3 regions of the Kluyvera huaxiensis genome follow, and region 1 is predicted to be linked to each of the others. Evidence: riboswitches for the same ligand, from Rfam matches in the RefSeq annotation. Region 1 holds a riboswitch; each other region holds the start of a gene.
The links. A riboswitch is a leader RNA that binds a small molecule or an ion and turns the genes downstream of it on or off. The one in region 1 is predicted to bind thiamine pyrophosphate.
Positions count from the first base shown of each region.

Region 2: linked by a shared signal. The riboswitch ahead of thiB (thiamine ABC transporter substrate binding subunit) and the one ahead of thiC (phosphomethylpyrimidine synthase ThiC) in region 1 are both predicted to bind thiamine pyrophosphate.
Region 3: linked by a shared signal. The riboswitch ahead of thiM (hydroxyethylthiazole kinase) and the one ahead of thiC (phosphomethylpyrimidine synthase ThiC) in region 1 are both predicted to bind thiamine pyrophosphate.

Region 1 is NZ_JBEFLV010000031.1:9,066-15,810, reverse strand. It holds gene thiG (thiazole synthase) at 1-153, opposite strand, end outside; gene thiS (sulfur carrier protein ThiS) at 155-355, opposite strand; gene thiF (thiazole biosynthesis adenylyltransferase ThiF) at 336-1,094, opposite strand; gene thiE (thiamine phosphate synthase) at 1,087-1,722, opposite strand; gene thiC (phosphomethylpyrimidine synthase ThiC) at 1,722-3,620, opposite strand; TPP riboswitch at 3,804-3,913, opposite strand; gene rsd (sigma D regulator) at 3,964-4,449, opposite strand; gene nudC (NAD(+) diphosphatase) at 4,548-5,321, shown strand; gene hemE (uroporphyrinogen decarboxylase) at 5,482-6,546, shown strand; gene nfi (deoxyribonuclease V) at 6,556-6,745, shown strand, end outside.
Region 2 is NZ_JBEFLV010000007.1:147,312-154,056, reverse strand. It holds gene thiP (thiamine/thiamine pyrophosphate ABC transporter permease ThiP) at 1-891, opposite strand, end outside; gene thiB (thiamine ABC transporter substrate binding subunit) at 867-1,850, opposite strand; TPP riboswitch at 1,882-2,049, opposite strand; gene sgrR (HTH-type transcriptional regulator SgrR) at 2,107-3,762, opposite strand; gene sgrT (glucose uptake inhibitor SgrT) at 3,985-4,122, shown strand; gene ABOC97_RS09675 (sugar efflux transporter) at 4,211-5,389, shown strand; gene leuD (3-isopropylmalate dehydratase small subunit) at 5,432-6,037, opposite strand; gene leuC (3-isopropylmalate dehydratase large subunit) at 6,048-6,745, opposite strand, start outside.
Region 3 is NZ_JBEFLV010000006.1:181,779-188,523, forward strand. It holds gene ABOC97_RS08745 (nucleoside permease) at 1-513, shown strand, start outside; gene ABOC97_RS08750 (ADP-ribosylglycohydrolase family protein) at 510-1,514, shown strand; gene ABOC97_RS08755 (PfkB family carbohydrate kinase) at 1,511-2,467, shown strand; gene ABOC97_RS08760 (GntR family transcriptional regulator) at 2,441-3,187, opposite strand; gene thiD (bifunctional hydroxymethylpyrimidine kinase/phosphomethylpyrimidine kinase) at 3,244-4,044, opposite strand; gene thiM (hydroxyethylthiazole kinase) at 4,041-4,826, opposite strand; TPP riboswitch at 4,861-4,957, opposite strand; gene ABOC97_RS08775 (sensor domain-containing protein) at 5,071-6,405, opposite strand; gene ABOC97_RS08780 (hypothetical protein) at 6,562-6,745, shown strand, end outside.

The sequences.
Region 1 (6,745 bases):
GTTGTGCTGACGTAAATCCACCCGTTTCATCGCCAGCGTCACCAACTGGCTGCCGGAAGCGCGAATGGCGTCAACCATCAGCTGTGATGTGGCAAATTTTCCCGTGCCGGTGAACAGATGTGAATCAAACGTCTTGTCGGCAATACGTAACATATCAACCCCCTGCAATAACCTGAAAAAGCAGGATCTGGTCGCCTTCCTGCACGATTTGCTGTTCCCACTGCTCGCGCGGCAGGATCCGTTGATTCAGCGCCAGCGCGGTCCCCGGTTTAAGCTGATTAAGCTGGGCCAGCAGCGCGTTGACGCTTTGCCCTTCGGCGCACTGTAGGGATTCGTCATTGAACTGAATCTGCATGTTGCCCTCCGCATACCGGGCAGCCGATGGCACGACGCAGCGCGAGGCTACGCCATTGGCTGGTTTTGCCATCAAACAGGCGCAATTCCCCACTAGGCGTTTCAATGCCGCTGAGGAGTTTTAGGGCTTCCAGCGCCTGTAACGTCCCCATAATGCCGACGACCGGGCCAATAATACCGGCGGTGCGGCAGTTGCGTTCCGGCTCGATATCGTCCGGCCACAGGCAGCGGTAGCAGCCCTGTTCCCACGGTGGCGTGAGCACCATCAACTGGCCGCCAAAACCTACTGCGCTGGCGGTGACCAGCGGTGTACTCAGCGCCACGCAGGCGGCGTTAATTTCCTGACGGGTCGCCATGTTGTCGGTGCAGTCCAGCACGACATCCGCTTGTGCCACCGCGTGACGCAGCGCGTCGCCGGTTAAACGTTGCTGTAGCGTGAGCAGTTCGATATCAGGGTTGAGCCGCGACAATCTTTGTTGGGTGGCCTGCGCTTTAGGACGCGCTACGTCGTCGGTAGTAAACAGGATCTGCCGCTGCAGGTTGCTCAGATGAACATCGTCATCGTCGGCCAGCATCAGCGTGCCGACGCCCGCTGCGGCGAGATAGAGCGCTGCCGGGCAACCTAAACCACCTAAGCCGACGATCAACACGTGGCTACCGAGCAGCTTTTGTTGGCCTTCTATCGCAATATCACCCAGCAATATCTGGCGGCTGTAGCGCATAAAATCGCGGTCATTCATCACCGACTCCTGCTAATTCAAGCAACTGCGCGGTGGCGCTGCGCCAGTCCGCCGCCTGAGTGATAGCGCTGACGACGGCAATGCTGCCGACACCGGTCGCCAGCACCGCCGAGGCGCGCTCAAGACTGATGCCTCCAATGGCGACGGTCGGGTAATCTGCCAGTCGTTCGATGTGGCTCGCCAGCTGCGTCAGGCCCTGTGGGGCGGAGGGCATCTGCTTGGTTTGCGTCGGGAAGACGTGGCCCAATGCGATGTAGGACGGACGGGCGGCCAGCGCTACGTCAATTTCCATATCATCGTGAGTTGATACCCCGAGGCGTAGCCCTGCTGCCTGGATAGCCTTCAGATCGGTCGTTTCGAGATCTTCCTGGCCCAGATGCACGCCGTAAGCATTGTGCTTTATCGCCAGTTGCCAGTAATCGTTGATGAACAGGCGGGCGTCGTAACGACGCCCCAGTTCAATGGCGGCCACAACGTCGGCTTCTACCTCTGCATCGCGCTTATCTTTGATGCGTAGCTGAATGGTGCGCACACCGGCTACTAACAGGCGTTCAATCCACTCTACGCTATCGACTACCGGGTAAAGCCCGAGGCGAAACGGTACGGTAGGGAAATCAGGCTGGTACATTACGCCTCCTCTTTTTTGAGGTAGATTTCACCGCCTTTGGCGCGGAAGTTTTCTGACATATCCGCCATCCCAACCTCAATAGTTTGCGCCGCCGCGTAGTCACGGACTTCCTGACTGATTTTCATCGAGCAGAATTTCGGCCCGCACATGGAGCAGAAGTGGGCAACTTTGCCTGACTCCTGCGGCAGCGTTTCATCGTGGTAAGCACGGGCGGTGAACGGGTCGAGCGCCAGGTTGAACTGATCTTCCCAGCGGAATTCGAAGCGCGCTTTCGACATGGCGTTATCGCGGATCTGTGCACCCGGATGGCCTTTGGCCAGATCGGCGGCGTGGGCGGCGATCTTGTAGGTAATCAGCCCTTGTTTCACGTCTTCTTTGTTCGGCAGTCCGAGGTGTTCTTTTGGCGTGACGTAGCACAGCATCGCACAGCCGAACCAGCCAATCATCGCCGCGCCGATACCGGAGGTGAAGTGGTCGTAACCGGGTGCGATATCGGTAGTCAACGGCCCGAGGGTATAGAACGGCGCTTCGTGGCAGTGTTCCAGCTCTTCGGTCATGTTGCGCTGGATCATCTGCATCGGCACATGTCCCGGACCTTCAATCATCACCTGTACGTCATATTCCCAGGCGATTTTGGTCAGCTCGCCCAACGTATGCAGCTCGGAGAATTGCGCTTCGTCATTGGCATCCTGAATGGAGCCCGGACGCAGGCCATCGCCCAGCGACAGAGAAACGTCGTAGGCAGCGCAGATTTCGCAGATTTCGCGGAAGTGTTCAAAGAGGAAGTTCTCTTTGTGGTGAGAGAGGCACCACTTCGCCATGATAGAACCGCCGCGTGAGACAATGCCGGTCAGACGTTTGGCGGTCATCGGCACGTAGCGTAGCAGCACGCCCGCGTGGATGGTGAAGTAGTCTACACCCTGTTCGGCCTGCTCCAGCAGGGTATCGCGGAAGGCTTCCCAGGTGAGATCTTCGGCGATCCCGTTCACCTTCTCCAGCGCCTGATAGATCGGCACCGTACCGATCGGTACCGGGCTGTTCCGCAGGATCCATTCGCGGGTTTCGTGAATATAGCGTCCGGTTGAGAGATCCATCACCGTATCCGCACCCCAGCGCGTAGACCACACCAGTTTTTCAACTTCTTCCTCGATCGAAGAGGTCACGGCGGAGTTGCCAATGTTGGCATTCACTTTCACCAGGAAGTTACGGCCGATGATCATCGGTTCCGATTCCGGGTGGTTGATGTTGGCAGGAATAATCGCGCGCCCGGCGGCGACTTCATCGCGGACAAATTCTGCGGTGATGTTTTCCGGCAGGCGTGCGCCAAAACTCATCCCCGGATGCTGGTGGCGTAACACCTCGCTGCGGATGCGCTCGCGGCCCATGTTTTCGCGCACGGCAATGAACTCCATCTCCGGGGTAACAATCCCCTGACGGGCGTAGTGCAACTGAGTCACGCGCTGGCCTGCTTTGGCGCGTTTTGGCGTCAGTAAACCGGTAAAACGCAGTTCATCCAGGCCGTCGTCGGCCAGGCGCTCTTTGGTGTAGGCCGAGCTGCGGTCGTTTAACTCTTCGCTGTCGTTACGTGCGGAAATCCACGGCTGGCGCAGCTTGGCCAGACCTTTTTGAACATTAATCGCCACGTCCGGATCGCCATACGGGCCGGAGGTATCGTAGACCGGAACGGCTTCGTTTTCTTCAAACTGCGGATTGTCTTTTGATCCGCCAATCAGCGTCGGGCTGAGCTGGATTTCGCGCATGGGAATACGGATATCCGGCTGCGAGCCGGTAATGTAAATGCGTTTTGAGTTCGGGAAAGCGGTGCCTTCCAGCGTATCGATAAAGTGTTGGGCCTGGGCGCGCTGTTCGCGACGGGATGGTTTAGTTGTGGCAGACATAGCTCATTCCAAAAAAAGTAAGGAGTGGCTTGTCAGACGACGGATGAAGCAAGAGATGATTACACTTTATCATTCAGGCTGCCGCTGCGTTGGCTGCCTTCGTTCACCCCAGTTACTTACTTTAGTAAGCTCCTGAGGATTCTCTCAGTTGCTGCCTTGATGCAACTTGAATGATTTTGTGTAATCGGCACGACTCTTGTTCCCTTCGCAGGTCTTAACCTGATCAGGTTCCGCGGATCCCGAATTAACGGTCTCAGCCCGTGCTTGCGCACTGGGCACTCCGACAAGAAGTAACCTCAGATGAGAGGTAATGAATGTAAACTACTCGTTAATGCCGCAAATCTCAAGCCGGCCGTTTTAATTCACCCTGCTCGAGCGTTTCAAAAGCCAGCATTATCAATTTGTCTTCCAGCCGGAAGCGGGCTTCCAGCGCCTCGCCGATGTCGGACAGCGCCTGCTGAAACTCATAGCAGTTATCCTGATCGATGGCGTTTTCCAGAGTGGAGTCGTAGAAATCCATAATCAGCTGCGTGTTGGCGTCCAGCTGTGGCCAAATCTTCGTCGCGTTTAAAAGCGGACTGTCGCCTTCCATTTTATGGATAATACGTTCATAAATACTGAAATGACCGGCAGAAAGGTAGTCGACCAGACGCTGGCAAAAATCATCGAGCGCTTTTTCGTTAAGACGCATGAACGATTCTTTGCCAGGCTTAAGGCCAACCAGATTGTAGTAAGCCACGAGCAGGTGCTTACGAATATTCAGCCAGCGGTCGACCAGTCTATGGTGTCCTTTTACACGCTCTGTCAGGCTCTCTAACTGGTTTAGCATAGGTTGACCCCCGCATCGTTAAGATTAAAATCTGCTCACGTCAAAATGTAATAATAATGTTAATAACATGCCTGTGAAGCAAAGGTTGCGCAAGAGATATGGATCGTATAATTGAAAAATTGGATCGCGGCTGGTGGATAGTCAGCCACGAACAAAAATTATGGTTGCCCGGTGGCGAAATACCACATGGCGAAGCGGTAAATTTCGATCTTGTGGGGCAGCGCGCGCTGCAGATTGGTGAATGGGAAGGATCCCCGGTGTGGCTGGTTCAACAATCGCGCCGCCATGATATGGGATCGGTGCGCCAGGTGCTCGATCAGGACGTCGGCCTGTTCCAGCTTGCCGGGCGCGGCGTGCAGCTGACGGAGTTTTATCGCTCGCACAAATTCTGCGGCTACTGTGGCCACACCATGCATCCGAGCAAAACCGAATGGGCGATGCTCTGTAGTCACTGCCGCGAACGCTACTACCCGCAAATTGCTCCCTGCATTATTGTCGCCATTCGCCGCGATGATTCCATTCTCCTTGCCCAGCACGTTCGTCACCGTAACGGTGTGCATACCGTGTTAGCGGGCTTTGTGGAAGTCGGCGAGACGCTGGAGCAGGCGGTGGCGCGCGAAGTCATGGAAGAAAGCGGCATTAAGGTAAAAAATCTACGCTACGTGACCTCTCAACCCTGGCCGTTCCCACAGTCGCTGATGACCGCCTACATGGCGGAGTACGACAGCGGTGAGATTGTTATCGACCCGAAAGAGCTGCTGAACGCCAACTGGTATCGCTACGATGATTTACCGCTGCTTCCACCGCCGGGCACCGTCGCGCGTCGGCTGATAGAAGATACCGTGGCAATGTGTCGGGCTGAATACGAGTGACATGACACTTCATCATTCAAATTGGCTCTTTGTTGGCTGCATTCATTCACCCCAGTTACTTACTTCAGTAAGCTCCTGGGGATTCATTCATTTGCCGCCTTGATCCACTTTGAATGGTTTTGTGTATACACTGAGCGCATCAACGCTAAAGGAATGTAAAATGACCGAACTCAAGAACGATCGTTATCTGCGTGCGCTGCTGCGCCAGCCCGTTGATGTGACTCCGGTGTGGATGATGCGCCAGGCAGGCCGCTATTTGCCGGAGTACAAAGCCACCCGCGCGCAGGCTGGCGATTTTATGTCGCTGTGCAAAAACGCCGAGCTGGCTTGTGAAGTGACGCTGCAGCCGCTGCGCCGCTACCCGCTTGATGCGGCGATCCTGTTCTCGGATATCCTGACCATCCCCGATGCGATGGGGCTGGGGCTCTATTTCGAAACCGGGGAAGGCCCACGCTTTACCTCGCCAATTACCAGCAAAGCCGATGTCGAAAAGCTGCCGATTCCGGATCCGGAAGGCGAGCTGGGCTACGTCATGAATGCGGTGCGTACCATTCGCCGTGAGCTCAAAGGCGAAGTCCCACTGATTGGCTTCTCCGGTAGCCCGTGGACGCTGGCGACCTACATGGTGGAAGGCGGCAGCAGTAAAGCCTTTACCGTGATTAAAAAGATGATGTATGCCGATCCGAAGACGCTGCATCTGCTGCTGGATAAGCTGGCCAAAAGCGTCACGTTGTACCTGAACGCCCAGATTAAAGCTGGAGCGCAGTCGGTGATGATTTTCGATACCTGGGGCGGCGTGCTGACGGGGCGCGATTATCAGCAGTTCTCGCTCTATTACATGCATAAAATCGTTGATGGTTTGCTGCGTGAAAATGATGGCCGCCGCGTGCCGGTGACGCTGTTTACCAAAGGCGGAGGACAGTGGCTGGAAGCGATGGCCGAAACCGGCTGCGATGCGCTGGGCCTTGACTGGACCACCGATATCGCCGATGCGCGCCGCCGCGTGGGCCATAAGGTTGCGCTGCAGGGCAACATGGATCCGTCCATGCTCTATGCGCCGGGTCCACGTATTGAAGAAGAAGTGGCGACGATCCTTGCTGGTTTTGGTGAGGGTGAAGGCCACGTCTTTAACCTCGGTCACGGCATCCATCAGGATGTGCCGCCGGAACACGCGGGCGTCTTCGTGGAGGCGGTACACCGTCTGTCGGCGCAGTATCACCGGTAAGGAATAGGCATGGATCTCGCGTCGCTGCGCGCGCAGCAGCTTGAGCTGGCGGCATCAATTTGTCGTGAGGATCGTTTGTTAATCGATCCGCCGCGTCTTATCGGCGGTGCCGACGTGGGATTTGAGCAGGGCGGCGAGGTGACGCGAGCGGCGATGGTGCTGCTGAAGTATCCTTCGCTGGAGCTGGTCGAGTATCAGG
Region 2 (6,745 bases), on a different contig from region 1:
GACAAAAATCAGCAGCGCGTCGCTAATCCGACTGTGCCAGCGGTCATCGGGATCGCGCCAGCCGTGGACCTGCGTATTACCGACGGCAATGGCGCGGCTTAAGCGCTGGCTTAACAGCACCAGCGCCAGACAGCAGGTCATTTGAATGATCGCCAGCATCGCCGCGCGCGCGGGGTCGTAATCGAAGTTCAGCGCCTGATAAATGGCTAGCTCAATGGTGGTGGCGGAAGGCCCGCCGCCCAGCGACAGCACGGTGGCGAAGCTGGCGAAGCAGAGCATAAAAATCAGGGTGGCGATGGGCAGAATTTGCCGCCGCATCCACGGCCATTCGACGTAACGAAAGAACGGATAGCCGCGCATGCCTAGCTGGGCGGCAAGCTGACGCTGCTCGCCGGGAATTTGCTCCAGGGCTTGCAGCAGCAGACGGGTTGCCATCGGCATATTAAAGAACACGTGCGCCAGTAGGATGCCCTGTAGGCCGTAGGGCGAGAAATTCCACTGCCAGCCGAGCCACGCGTAAAGCTGCGCCAGCCAACCCTGGCGCCCGTAAACGCTGAGAATGCCGAACACGGCAACCAGTACCGGTAGGATCAGCGTCATCGCGCACAACCGCAGCAATAGCTGTCGGCCTGGGAAGCGGCGTCGATACAGCGCCCGCGCGAGGAAAATGGCTGGGATAACCGACAGCAGCGCCGAAAGAAACGCCTGCCAGAAGGAGAGGCGCACCACGTGCCAGAGATAGCTATCACTGAGCAGCGCCGACCACGAAAATTCTGGCGCGTTGAGCCACAGCGCTAGAAACGCCGCCAGGGCGACGGCCACCATCAACGCGGTGGCCGTGAGCCCTGGGTACAGCCAGCGTGGAATTAGCGGCTGGCTGCGCGAAGCCATGCGTTAATCCAGTTTTGACGTTCGGTTGCAACCTGCTGCGGGGTGAACTCCAGCGCGGTTTGTGGTTTCACCAGGCTGTTAAAGCCTTCGGGCAGCGTGACTTGGGTAACCGGATACATCCAGTTGCCGGTCGGGATGGCGTTCTGGAACGCCGGGGAGACCATAAAGTTCAGGAACTCGTCTGCCAGTTTCTGCTGTTTGCTGGCGGCGGTTTTCGCGGCCACTTCCACCTGCAGATAATGTCCTTCGGTAAAGGCCGCTGCCGCGTAGTTATCTTTCTTCTCTTCGATAATGTGATACGCCGGAGAGGTGGTGTAGCTCAGCACCAGGTCGCTTTCCCCTTTCAGGAACAGACCGTAGGCTTCGCTCCAGCCTTTGGTGACGGTGACGGTTTTGGCTGCCAGTTTCTGCCAGGCTTCCGGCGCTTTGTCACCGTAGACTTTTTGCATCCACAGCAGCAGGCCTAAGCCCGGCGTGCTGGTGCGCGGGTCCTGATAAATCACGCGCCATTTCTGGTCGCTTTCAACCAGCTCTTTCAGGCTCTTAGGCGGGTTTTTCAGCTTGTTTTTATCGTAGACGAAGGCGAAGTAGCCGTAATCGAACGGCACGAAGGTGTCGTTAGTCCAGCCGCCCGGGACGCTCACCGCGCTGGCAGGAACGTTGCTTTTGGCAAACAGTTTGGTGTCGGTAGCGGCCTGCAGCAGGTTATTGTCCAGCCCTAACACCACGTCGGCCTTGCTGTTTTTGCCTTCCATTCGCAGACGGTTCAGCAGCGACACGCCATCTTCCAGCGCCACGAACTTCAGTTCGCAGTTACAGTCGGCTTCAAAGGCTTTTTTCACCGCAGGACCCGGGCCCCAATCGGCAGCAAAGGAGTCATAGGTATAAACCGTCAGGACCGGTTTAGCGAAGGCCGGAGCGGCAACCAGCACCAGCAGGGGGAGTAATTTTTTGAACACTTTGCACCTTTAGTATATTGGTGGCAAAGGATTTTGAGTGAGCCTCAAATCCCTTCGCCGGGATTATCCGGATCAGGTTCGACGGGTATTATCTCAGCCCATACACTTCATCCTTCGAGCTGCTGGCAGCACTCGTTCGCCGCCTTGATGCAACTCAAATGATTTCGTGTATGCTTTTTTAGCACCCCGTTGAGAACGGCACATTGTAATGATTACGTGAATAAATCAAAAGCCTTAAGCGCGATCCTATCCGGTTCTACGGATCCGGGGGAGCAAACCAGGCCGACTTAAAGTCAAACCAGCCTAAAGTGTTCATGCGCACGCCGCGCATACTGCGCTGCCCCTGGATCATCAGCCAGTGGTGAATTAGCGGTACTACGCACTGATTTGCCAGCAATTGCTGGCACCAGTCGGCCTGCGGGAGATCGTCCGCCCGCCAGCGCGCCGCATCCTGCTCCCAGTCGATGGGAATGCAGTGGCGAATTAGCGGTACTTCATACAGATAGGCAAATAACGAGAAATCCAGCGGCAAGGTGAAGTTGGCGCTGTTAAGCCAGATATCGCTCACCACCTCGCCCCGATGCCATTCGTCGTATTCCACTTCCTGAATGTTCAGCGTGACCTGATGTTCCGCCAGCAGCTGCTGCATGATGAGGCCGATGATTTTGTGTTCGACGTGCTCCCGGTAATAGGTCAGGGTGACTGACTCCAGTCCGGCCGGTTTCTCGCAGGCTTGACTGCGCGCATGGTGCCAGCGCGGCAGCAGTCCATAGGCTGGAAACCAGTGGCTTTGGTGCTGATCGCCCGCGTGGTAGAGAAGATTGTTGGGGTGAAATATGTGGCTCAGCCACTGACGCACCGCCGGATTGCTACCACGTGGGCTGCGGGCATCGAATAACAGGTAGTAGCAGCCTTCTTCCAGCCGGCTCTCGATCGCTTTTTCGCTCTGCGTGGTGCCCTGGAGCGTCAGACCGCAGTTATTCTCTTCCCCAATTTCCGGTAGCACCCAGACGTTAACTTCATCAATTAAAGCACGGAAGCCAAAGTAGTCATCAAAGGCGTGGATCTTAAGCTGGTTCAGGTTGTTGCGTGCCACTGCATACGGGCCGGTACCGACCGGTATGCGGGAGAAATCGGGCAGCGATTGCCACTCGCGCGGCAGGATCATTGCCGATACCTGGCCTAACAACAAAGGCAGCCAGCGGTCGGGCTCATGCAGATGCACATCCAGCGTCCACGCGGTCGGGGAGTCGATGCGCGCAATATTGGAGAACAGCGGCAGCGTCATGCTGCGGTGCAGCGAAGCGATGACGTCGTCCATCTCCAGTTCGCGTCCGTGATGGAAATGAATGCCAGGACGCAAATAAAACCGCCAGTGTAATGAGGAAATAGCCTGCCAATGGTGCGCAATATCGGCTTCCAGTTCCCCATTTGCCTCATTTACCCGGGTCAACGCGCTAAATATTTGCCGTGCAATGTGGGTTTCCGAGCGTCGTAGTGCCGTTCCGGGCAGTAAATTGTGCATCGGGCGGTAGTAAAGCACGCGTAAGATATGCCGCCCCTGACGGAAACTGCGGCCTAAATGCGACACCAGCATCTGGCGTACCGCCGCTTTATCGCCAACCAGTTGTACCAGCTGATCGATCCGGTCTTGCTCCAGCAGATCCTCCGCGCGTTGCTGCTGCAATGCCAGCCCGGTGTAGAGGAAGGTGAGCCTGGAGCGCTTGCCGCGCCCGACTTCCGCCTCCCAGGTGAGCCAGCCGCGCGCCTCCATCGTGTTCAATAAGGTACGCATATGGCGGCGGGAACAGCTCAGCAGTTCGGCCAGATTATTCAGCGTGGTTTCCTGCGATTTCCCTTCGCAGCACTGCCATAAGCGGATGAATTGTTGTTGCAGTCGACCTGAAGGCATAAAAGAGGAACTCCCGCTAAAAACTCAGCAATTTATTAATCCCTATATTAAGCCAATAATAGCTTTCGATGAAGCGAGGAGGTGTCTACCCGTCGTCTTTCAAGTTGCAGATACATTGGCTGCGCCTGCTCGTCCCGACCACATCGTGGTATGTGAATGGGGGCTAACAGGCTTGCGGTTTTCCAGCAACTCGAAATCCATAGGGTAGATGAGGAGGTCACTATGTATCAGTTCTACCAGCGTTATTTTTCTGCTACCAAAAATGTTTCCTGGCTGGCCCGTCAGGCAACCGCGCAGCGGCTTGAAGTGCTGAACGCTCTGATGCAATGGGAAGTTACGAACCCGACCTCTGAGCATTAATTCGCCTAATCATGTGTGACTGAGTATTTGCCAGCAGGTATCATCTGCTGGCTTTTTTTTATTCTTTCGTGTGCACAAAGGATTTCTGATGCTCTGGTTAATGACGATGGGACGACGTCTCAACGGTGTGTATGCCGCCTTTATGATGGTGGCGTTTATGATGGGGATTGCGGGAGCGCTGCAGGCGCCGACGTTGAGCCTGTATCTCAGCCGTGAGGTCGGCGTGCAGCCGTTCTGGGTTGGCCTGTTCTACACCGTCAACGCGGTCGCCGGGATCGTGGTTAGCCTTGCGCTGGCAAAGCGATCCGATAGCCGGGGAGACAGGCGTAAGCTCATCATGTTCTGCTGTCTGATGGCGGTAGGCAACGCGCTATTGTTCGCCTTCAATCGCCATTATCTGACGCTGATTACCTGCGGTGTGCTGCTGGCCTCGATTGCCAACGCCGCCATGCCGCAGCTGTTTGCGCTGGCGCGCGAATATGCCGACAGTTCGGCGCGTGAAGTGGTGATGTTCAGCTCGGTGATGCGTGCGCAGCTCTCGCTGGCGTGGGTCATTGGCCCGCCGCTGGCCTTTATGCTGGCGCTGAACTACGGCTTTACCACTATGTTCTCTATCGCCGCCGGCATTTTTGCCGTGAGCCTCGCCCTGATTGCCCTGACGTTGCCTTCGGTGGCGCGAGTCGAGCAACCCGCTGACGCGGAGCAGAATCCGGTCAGCGGCTGGAAAGATAGCAACGTCCGCATGCTGTTTATCGCCTCGACGTTGATGTGGACCTGCAACACCATGTATATCATCGATATGCCGCTGTGGATCAGCAGCGATCTCGGGCTACCTGATAGTCTGGCGGGGATCCTGATGGGCACCGCCGCCGGATTAGAAATTCCGGCAATGATCCTTGCGGGCTACTACGTGAAGCGCTTTGGCAAGCGGCGGATGATGGTCACGGCGGTCGCGGCGGGGGTTCTGTTCTATGTGGGGCTTATCTTTTTCCACAGCCACACGTCGCTGCTGGTATTGCAGCTATTCAACGCCGTGTTTATCGGTATCGTCGCCGGGATTGGTATGCTGTGGTTCCAGGATTTGATGCCGGGACGTGCAGGGGCGGCGACCACGCTGTTTACCAATAGTATTTCAACCGGAGTGATCCTTGCCGGTATTGTGCAAGGCGCGCTGGCGCAAAGCTTCGGCCACTTTTCGGTGTACTGGATGATCGCGGGGATATCGCTGGTGACGCTGGTAATGACCTGTCGGGTGAAGGACGTGTGAGATGATAATGCCGGATGCGCAGGGCATCCGGCATATGAGGGGTTAACGCATAAACGCCGGCTGTTTATTCTCATAAGCAGAAATGGAATCTTCGTGCTGCAGCGTCAGGCCGATGCTATCGAGGCCATTAATCATGCAGTGGCGGCGGAAGTCGTCGATTTTAAAGCTATAAGACTTATCGCCCGCTTTCACTATCTGCGCTTCCAGATCCACTTCAAATTTAATACCTGGGTTTGCCTTCACCAGGGCAAACAGTTCATCGACCTGCGCATCGCTCAACGTCACCGGCAGCAGCTGGTTGTTAAAGCTGTTGCCATAGAAGATGTCGGCAAAACTTGGGGCAATCACCACTTTAAAACCGTAGTCGGTCAGCGCCCACGGCGCGTGTTCCCGTGAGGAACCGCAGCCGAAGTTTTCACGTGCCAGCAGAATGGAAGCGCCTTTGTACTCAGGGAAGTTCAGCACGAATTCAGGGTTTGGCTGCTCGCCTTTATCGTCGAGGAAACGCCAATCGTTAAACAGGTGCGCACCAAAGCCGGTACGGGTGACTTTCTGCAAAAACTGTTTCGGGATAATCGCATCGGTATCGACGTTCGCGGCATCCAGAGGCACCACCAGTCCCGTATGTTGGGTAAATTTCTCTGCCATGATGGTTTCCTTATTTCATGCTACGAATATCGGCGAAATGACCGCTTACCGCGGCCGCTGCGGCCATTGCCGGGCTGACCAGGTGAGTACGGCCACCGCGGCCCTGACGGCCTTCAAAGTTACGGTTGCTGGTGGAAGCACAGCGTTCGCCCGGGTTCAGACGGTCGTTGTTCATCGCCAGACACATGGAGCAACCCGGCAGACGCCATTCAAAACCGGCTTCAATAAAGATCTTATCCAGACCTTCCGCTTCCGCCTGCGCTTTCACCGGACCGGAGCCTGGCACAACCAGCGCCTGTACGCCCGGAGCCACTTTGCGGCCTTTGGCGATTTCAGCCGCCGCACGTAAATCTTCAATGCGCGAGTTGGTGCAGGAACCAATAAACACTTTGTCGATAGCGACATCGGTCAGCGGAATACCCGGCTTGAGGCCCATATAGGCCAACGCTTTCTCGGCGCTGGCGCGCTCGACCGGATCGCTAAAGGAAGCGGGATCCGGAATATTGTCATTCACCGAAATCACCTGGCCCGGGTTGGTGCCCCAGGTCACCTGCGGCGCAATCTCTTCGGCTTGCAGGGTGACAACATTATCAAAGGTCGCACCGTCGTCGGTCTTCAGGGTTTTCCAGTAGTTCACCGCGTCGTCAAAATCTTTGCCTTTCGGCGCGTGCAGACGGCCTTCTACGTAGTTGAAGGTGGTTTCGTCAG
Region 3 (6,745 bases), on a different contig from region 1:
TTTATGCTGGCCCTGCCGTTCTTCACTAAGCGTTTTGGTATTAAAAAGGTACTATTACTTGGTCTTATCACCGCCGCAATTCGCTATGGCTTTTTTGTCTACGGTGGTGCAGAACAATACTTCACCTACGCCCTGCTATTCCTGGGGATTTTGCTTCACGGCGTGAGCTACGATTTTTACTACGTTACCGCCTATATCTACGTTGATAAAAAAGCCCCGGTACATATGCGTACCGCCGCACAGGGGCTCATCACGCTCTGCTGTCAGGGCTTTGGCAGCCTGCTGGGCTATCGCCTTGGCGGGGTAATGATGGAAAAAATGTTTGCCTATAAAGAGCCGGTGAATGGGCTGACCTTCAACTGGGCGGGGATGTGGGGCTTCGGCGCCATTATGATAGCCATCATCGCCGTGCTGTTTATGATTTTCTTTCGCGAGTCGGATAAAGAGATCGCCGCCATTAAGGTGCATAGCGACTCTCGCGATACTGCATTGACACAAGAGGACATGAAATGAAAGCAGAACGTATTCTCGGCGCGCTTTACGGCCAGGCATTAGGGGATGCGATGGGCATGCCATCAGAACTGTGGCCGCGTAGCCGCGTGAAAGCGCATTTTGGCTGGATTGACCAATTTCTGCCGGGCCCCGCAGAAAATAACGCCGCCTGCTACTTTAACCGCGCAGAATTTACCGACGATACCTCAATGGCGCTGTGCCTTGCCGATGCCATTGTGGAATGTCACGGGCAGATAAACCCAGACATTATCGGACGCAATATTCTGGCCTGGGCAGAAGGGTTCGATGCCTTCAATAAAAATGTGCTCGGACCAACCTCCAAAATTGCGCTGAACGCCATTCGTGATGGTAAACCGGTGGCAGATCTCGAGAATAATGGCGTCACCAACGGTGCTGCGATGCGCGTCTCGCCGTTAGGGTGTTTGTTACCCGCGACAAATCTCGATAGCTTTATTGATGAAGTCGCCCTCGCCTCCAGCCCAACGCACAAATCAGACCTCGCCGTTGCAGGTGCCGTAGTGATTGCCTGGGCGATTTCACGCGCCATCGAAGGCCATAGCTGGACAGCCATTGTTGATTCACTGCCAGCCGTTGCTCGTCAGGCGCAGGAAAAGCGTATTACCACGTTTAGTGCATCACTAGCCGCACGACTGGAGCTGGCGCTCTGCGTGGTTCGCAACGCCCACGGTGTCGAATCTGCCAGCGAGCAGCTCTACCAGCTGATTGGTGCGGGGACCAGCACCATCGAATCCGTACCCTGCGCCATTGCGATGGTTGAACTGGCTCAGGGCGACCCGAACCGTTGCGCCGTTTTGTGTGCCAATCTGGGTGGCGATACCGATACGATTGGCGCGATGGCAACTGCCATTTGCGGCGCATTGGGAGGTATTTCTGCCATCAACCCATCGTTAAAACAGCAGCTTGATGACGTCAATCACCTCGATTTCAAACGATATGCCACCGCTCTTGCCCGTTACAGAGAGCAACGGGAGGTATCATGAGCCTACTTCCACTGCTACCAACGCTGGGCAACCAGCGTCGTATTACCGTAGTTGGTGCGGCGGTCATTGATGTTATTGCCGACGCCTACGCCCTGCCGTGGCGCGGTTGCGACATTGAACTGCAACAGCAGAGCGTCAATATTGGTGGTTGTGCGCTGAATATCGCCGTGGCCCTTAAACGGCTGGGGGTACAGGCCGATAACGCTCTGCCAATTGGCCAGGGCGTGTGGGCGGATATCATTCGCAACAATCTCGCTAAAGAGGGCTTAGCCAGCAAAATAGACGGCGTGACCGGAGATAACGGCTGGTGTCTGGCGCTGGTAGAGCCGGATGGCGAGCGCACATTTATGTCCTTTAGCGGCGTGGAAAATCAGTGGAACGCCGACTGGCTGGCGCGGCTTACCGTGGCACCCGGCAGCCTGGTGTCACTTTCCGGCTATCAGTTATCGTCACCCTGCGGCGAACTGCTGGTGAACTGGCTGGAAGGGCTGCCGGATGTCACGCCATTCATCGACTTTGGCCCTCGTATCGCAGATATCCCCGCGCGACTGATGGACCGGATCATGGTCTGCAAGCCGATCGTTTCGCTTAATCGCCAGGAGGCGGAGATTGCCGCTGAGAGATTCAATCTCAGCGCGAAAACGCAGGCGTTAGGCCACGCCTGGATAGAGAAATTCAACGCGCCGCTGATTGTGCGTCACGATAAAGATGGCGCGTGGTATTTCAGCCAGCAGGAACAGGGGTTGGCCGCGCCGTTTCCCACCAACGTTGTCGATACCATCGGGGCCGGAGACAGCCACGCCGGGGGCACGCTCGCTGGATTAGCGTCCGGCTGGACGCTGGGTGAATCCGTGCTGCTGGGTAATGCCGTCGCATCGTGGGTTGTCGGTCATCGTGGCGGCGACTGTAGCCCGACACGCGAAGAATTACTCCTCACACACAAAGACATATAAATCACTGCGGCAGTGGCTGATGCTGTACTCAATCGGCCGCTGCTGTTGGTCAAGCGCCACCTGTTTAATCACCAACACCGGTATTTTTTCATCCATCTTAATGTGCGACTGAAATTCGGTATCCGGCATCCGCGCGCTGACGCGGGAGCGCGTTCTCTGAGGGAAAATATGCCGACTGCGGAAATAGTCATAAAGGGACACGCCAATTGCGTCCGCGTCATCAATTAAGTGTGCTGGCACCCAGGACTCTTCAATGGAGACCGCTTCATCATCCACATAGCGAATGCGCTTAAGCAAAAAGACGTCACTACGCGGCTCAACCACTAACTGCGTTGCGACGTCATCCGGACAGGCAACAATCCGTTTGTTCACCCATAAGGTATTCGGCTTTTTGCCGCGCAGCACCACCTGCTGGGAAAAACCGCGCGCCTCTTTCAATGAATATTCAAAAATATTATTGATTTGCGTTCCATAACCACGAGCACGCGTGACCACACCCTCGTCTTCCAGCGTCTGCATCGCTTTACGCACGGTAATGCGGGACACTCCCGTCAGCTGGCTCAAATCACGCTCGCCGGGCAGAATATTGCCATGCTCCAGCACACCGCTGCGCACCGCATTCTTCACCGTTTCGGCAAATTTAAGATACAGCGGCGTGTTATCCGCCGCTGCGATACGCTCATTAAGTTGCGTGATTAGCCGGGTATGCGCTTGTTCCATTTATCATTTCCTGGCAATAAGTCCTGAGCCAGTATAGGTGGCGAACGGCGCGAAAACTACCACCACTCGTGGAAATGGTGTACCGGACCAATACCTTCGCCTACCTCTAGCGAGTCGGCCTGCGCCAGAGCCTGCGACAGCCAGGCTTTGGCCACCGGCACCGTCTCTTGCCAGCTATTATGCCGTGGCCTTAACGCCGCCAGCGCCGCCGACAGCGTGCAGCCGGTGCCGTGGGTGTTCTTAGTTGCCACTCGCTGCGCGGTGAAGCGCATCTCGCCCTCAGCGGTAAACAGCCAGTCCGGGCTTTGCGCGTCGTCCAGATGACCGCCTTTCATCAGCACCGCGTCACAGCCCATTGCCCGCAGCGCGCGCCCCTGTTCGAGCATTTCGCGTTCGTTGCGCGCATGCGGCGCATCCAACAATGCCGCCGCTTCCGGCAGGTTTGGCGTAATCAGCGACACCTGTGGCAGCAGGCGCTGCCGCAGGGTTTCCACCGCCGAGGAAGACAGAAGCGGGTCGCCGCTTTTTGCCAGCATGACCGTATCCAGCACCACATTTTGAATGCGATAGCGCGCCAGTCGCTCGGCTACCGCCTCAACGATATCGGTCTCCGCCAGCATGCCGATTTTGGTGGTATCGATGCGCACATCGCTGAATACCGAGTCGAGCTGGGCGGCAACAAAATCGGGCTCAATACGGTAGACCGACTGCACGCCGCGCGTATTCTGTGCCACCAGCGCGGTGACTACCGAACAGCCGTATGCGCCCAGCGCGGAGAAGGTTTTCAGATCCGCCTGAATGCCCGCGCCGCCGCTGGGATCGGTTCCGGCAATGGTCAATGCATTAATCCGTTTCATACGGCTGTCTCCTCATTTATGGCATACAGCGCATCAAGGAACGCGGGAACAAAGCTCCCCGGCCCACGGCCGTTCGCCGCCTGTTGTCCGGCGTATTTCATCAGCGCGCAGGCGCCAGCAACGTTTTCCAGCCGGTCGCCCGGCAAGGCGCAGCATGCCGCAACCACCGCCGACAGCGCGCAACCTGTGCCGACAACTCGCGTCATTAGCGGATCGCCGCCCTGGGCTGCCAGCGTGCGCTGACCATCGGTGATGTAATCAACTTCCCCCGTCACGACCACAATCGCCCCGCTTTCTCGCGCCAGAGACTGTGCGACGGGAAGCGCGGCGGCGGCGGTATCGGTGGTATCCACACCGCGTCCGCCGGAACTCAGCCCTGCCAGGGCCATGATTTCCGAAGCGTTGCCGCGAATGGCCGCCGGATGCAAAAGCAATAGCTCGCGGCAAAAATCGCTGCGCAGACTCAACGCCCCGACCGCTACTGGATCGAGCGCCCACGGCGTAGCGCTACGATTGGCGCTTTCAACGGCTGCCCGCATCGCCTGCGCGCGCGGCTGGGTTAAGGTTCCCACGTTTACCAACAGCGAGCTGGCAATGGCGGAAAACTGCGCGGCCTCACCGGCATCAATCACCATAGCGGGCGATGCGCCCAGCGCTAACAGCACGTTGGCAGTAAAGGTCTGCACGACGTCATTGGTCATACAGTGGACAAGGGGGGCGTGTTGATGAAGAAGGTGTGCAACGCGGATTCGTTGCGCGGGACTAAGCAGGTCGGCTTGCATGGTTTGCTCCTGCCATAACGCGAAGAAGCAATGACCAGTCGGTCTCTGACTTCCCTACGCTGGCATTATCCAGATCAGGTGGTACGGGTATTTCTCAGCCCATCATTGATGGGGCACCCCGAGTCATTCAAATCAAAATCAATTGATTACGATTAACCTTCCGTTAATCGTAATGAGGATAATGCCAGCAGCAAGCCCGGCAGACAAGCGCTAAAGGCTACCGGTGCCGCTGATAAACCATCGATTACCGCTTGCCATTTTTGGCTAAATACATAGCTTTGTCGGCATATTCGACAAGCTGGCGCTCGTCGCTACCGTGTTGCGGATAAAGTGCGATCCCGATGCTGGGCATGATGGTCAAACGGTGGCCATCAAGAATAAATGGCGCATTGAAGGCATCGGCAATCTTTTCCGCCACCAGGGCCGAAAATTGGGGTAGTAACGTCCCCTGAATCAAAATCACAAACTCATCGCCACCGACACGGGCAACGGTATCCGATTCGCGCACACAAGATTTGAGACGCAAGGCGGTCTCTTGCAGCAGCAGATCCCCAATACCATGACCCAGCGTATCGTTGACCTGTTTAAATTTGTCGAGATCAATGTACAGCAAGGATAATTGACCGTGCTCGCCGCGAGCGGTCGAAAGCGCGGATTTCAGGCGGTCGTGCAATAAGCTACGGTTTGGCAGATCGGTGAGTTGATCGTACTGCGCCATATGCTGCAACCGAGCCTGCATCTGCTGACGCTCAATGACCGTCGCGATTTGTGTCGACACAAATTGCAGTAGCTCCTGATCCCGCTCGTTGTAGCACACCCCGCCCGGGTAGCTTTTGACCATCAGGACACCAATCGTGCCTTTATGCGACTTAAGCGGAACGCCCAGCCAGCATAGCGGATTCATACCAAAGGAGATGTGCAGTTCTTCCAGGCGAGCAGCCGTGGTCTCTGGCGTGAGCAGCAGCGGTTGGCCGGTATGAATCACCTCGGCATACAACGTTCCGGGGATCAAGGTGAAAGGATCGGGTGTCTCCAGAAACTCATCCACGTGATAGGGGAAGCTCAGTTGAGCCGTTTCATCGTCGTAGAGCGTGACCGAAAAGTTATCGGCGGGCAGCAGCGTGCCGACAATCTCATGAATACGCTGGAATAGCTTGAGTAAATCCTCAGCGGTATGCGCAGCTTCGGAAATGGAATAAAGCGCGGACTGTAATGATTCGGATCGTTTACGCTCGGTGACATCGCGAGCCACGCCGATACGCAACTGATCGGCCTCTGACCAACGTGCAGACCACATGATATTCACCACGTGCCCATGCTTATGAACGTAACGGTTCTCAAAATGAAACTGAGGATTACCCGACATGACGGCCACCACCGAGTTTCGGGTTATTTCCCGATCTTCCGGTAGCATCATGTCAAACATGTTTTTGCCAATCATTTCTTTCGGCGTATAGCCAAAAATACGTTCGCATGACGCACTCGCAAAAACGATATTGGCATGAGCATCAACGGCAAAAACAGCATCCAGCATGAGATCGATAAAACTGCTCAACGGCGCGTGAGAATTCGATTCCATAGAGAAATTAATGGCCTGAATATAAGAATAAGTACAACTATGTTTACGATAGTTATCTGTCGCCCATTAGCGCTACTACGCCCTGCACTCATGGTTAAAGATAGTACAGGTTCAGGCCACTATACAATGAAAAGAGTCATTTAGAGGAGGCGATAAATGAAGAAATATCGAAGGCCACTATCCGCGAAGAGCCGGATAACAGCCATCTCCGACAAACACCGCGCCATCGCTAATCAACCGAAAATTATTTCAAGAGCAAGTCTATTGTTCATTCCTGACCAAAAGAATACGGCTGGCAATGTCAATCCCCCTATTTTAGTACCGCACACTTTTGAGACCG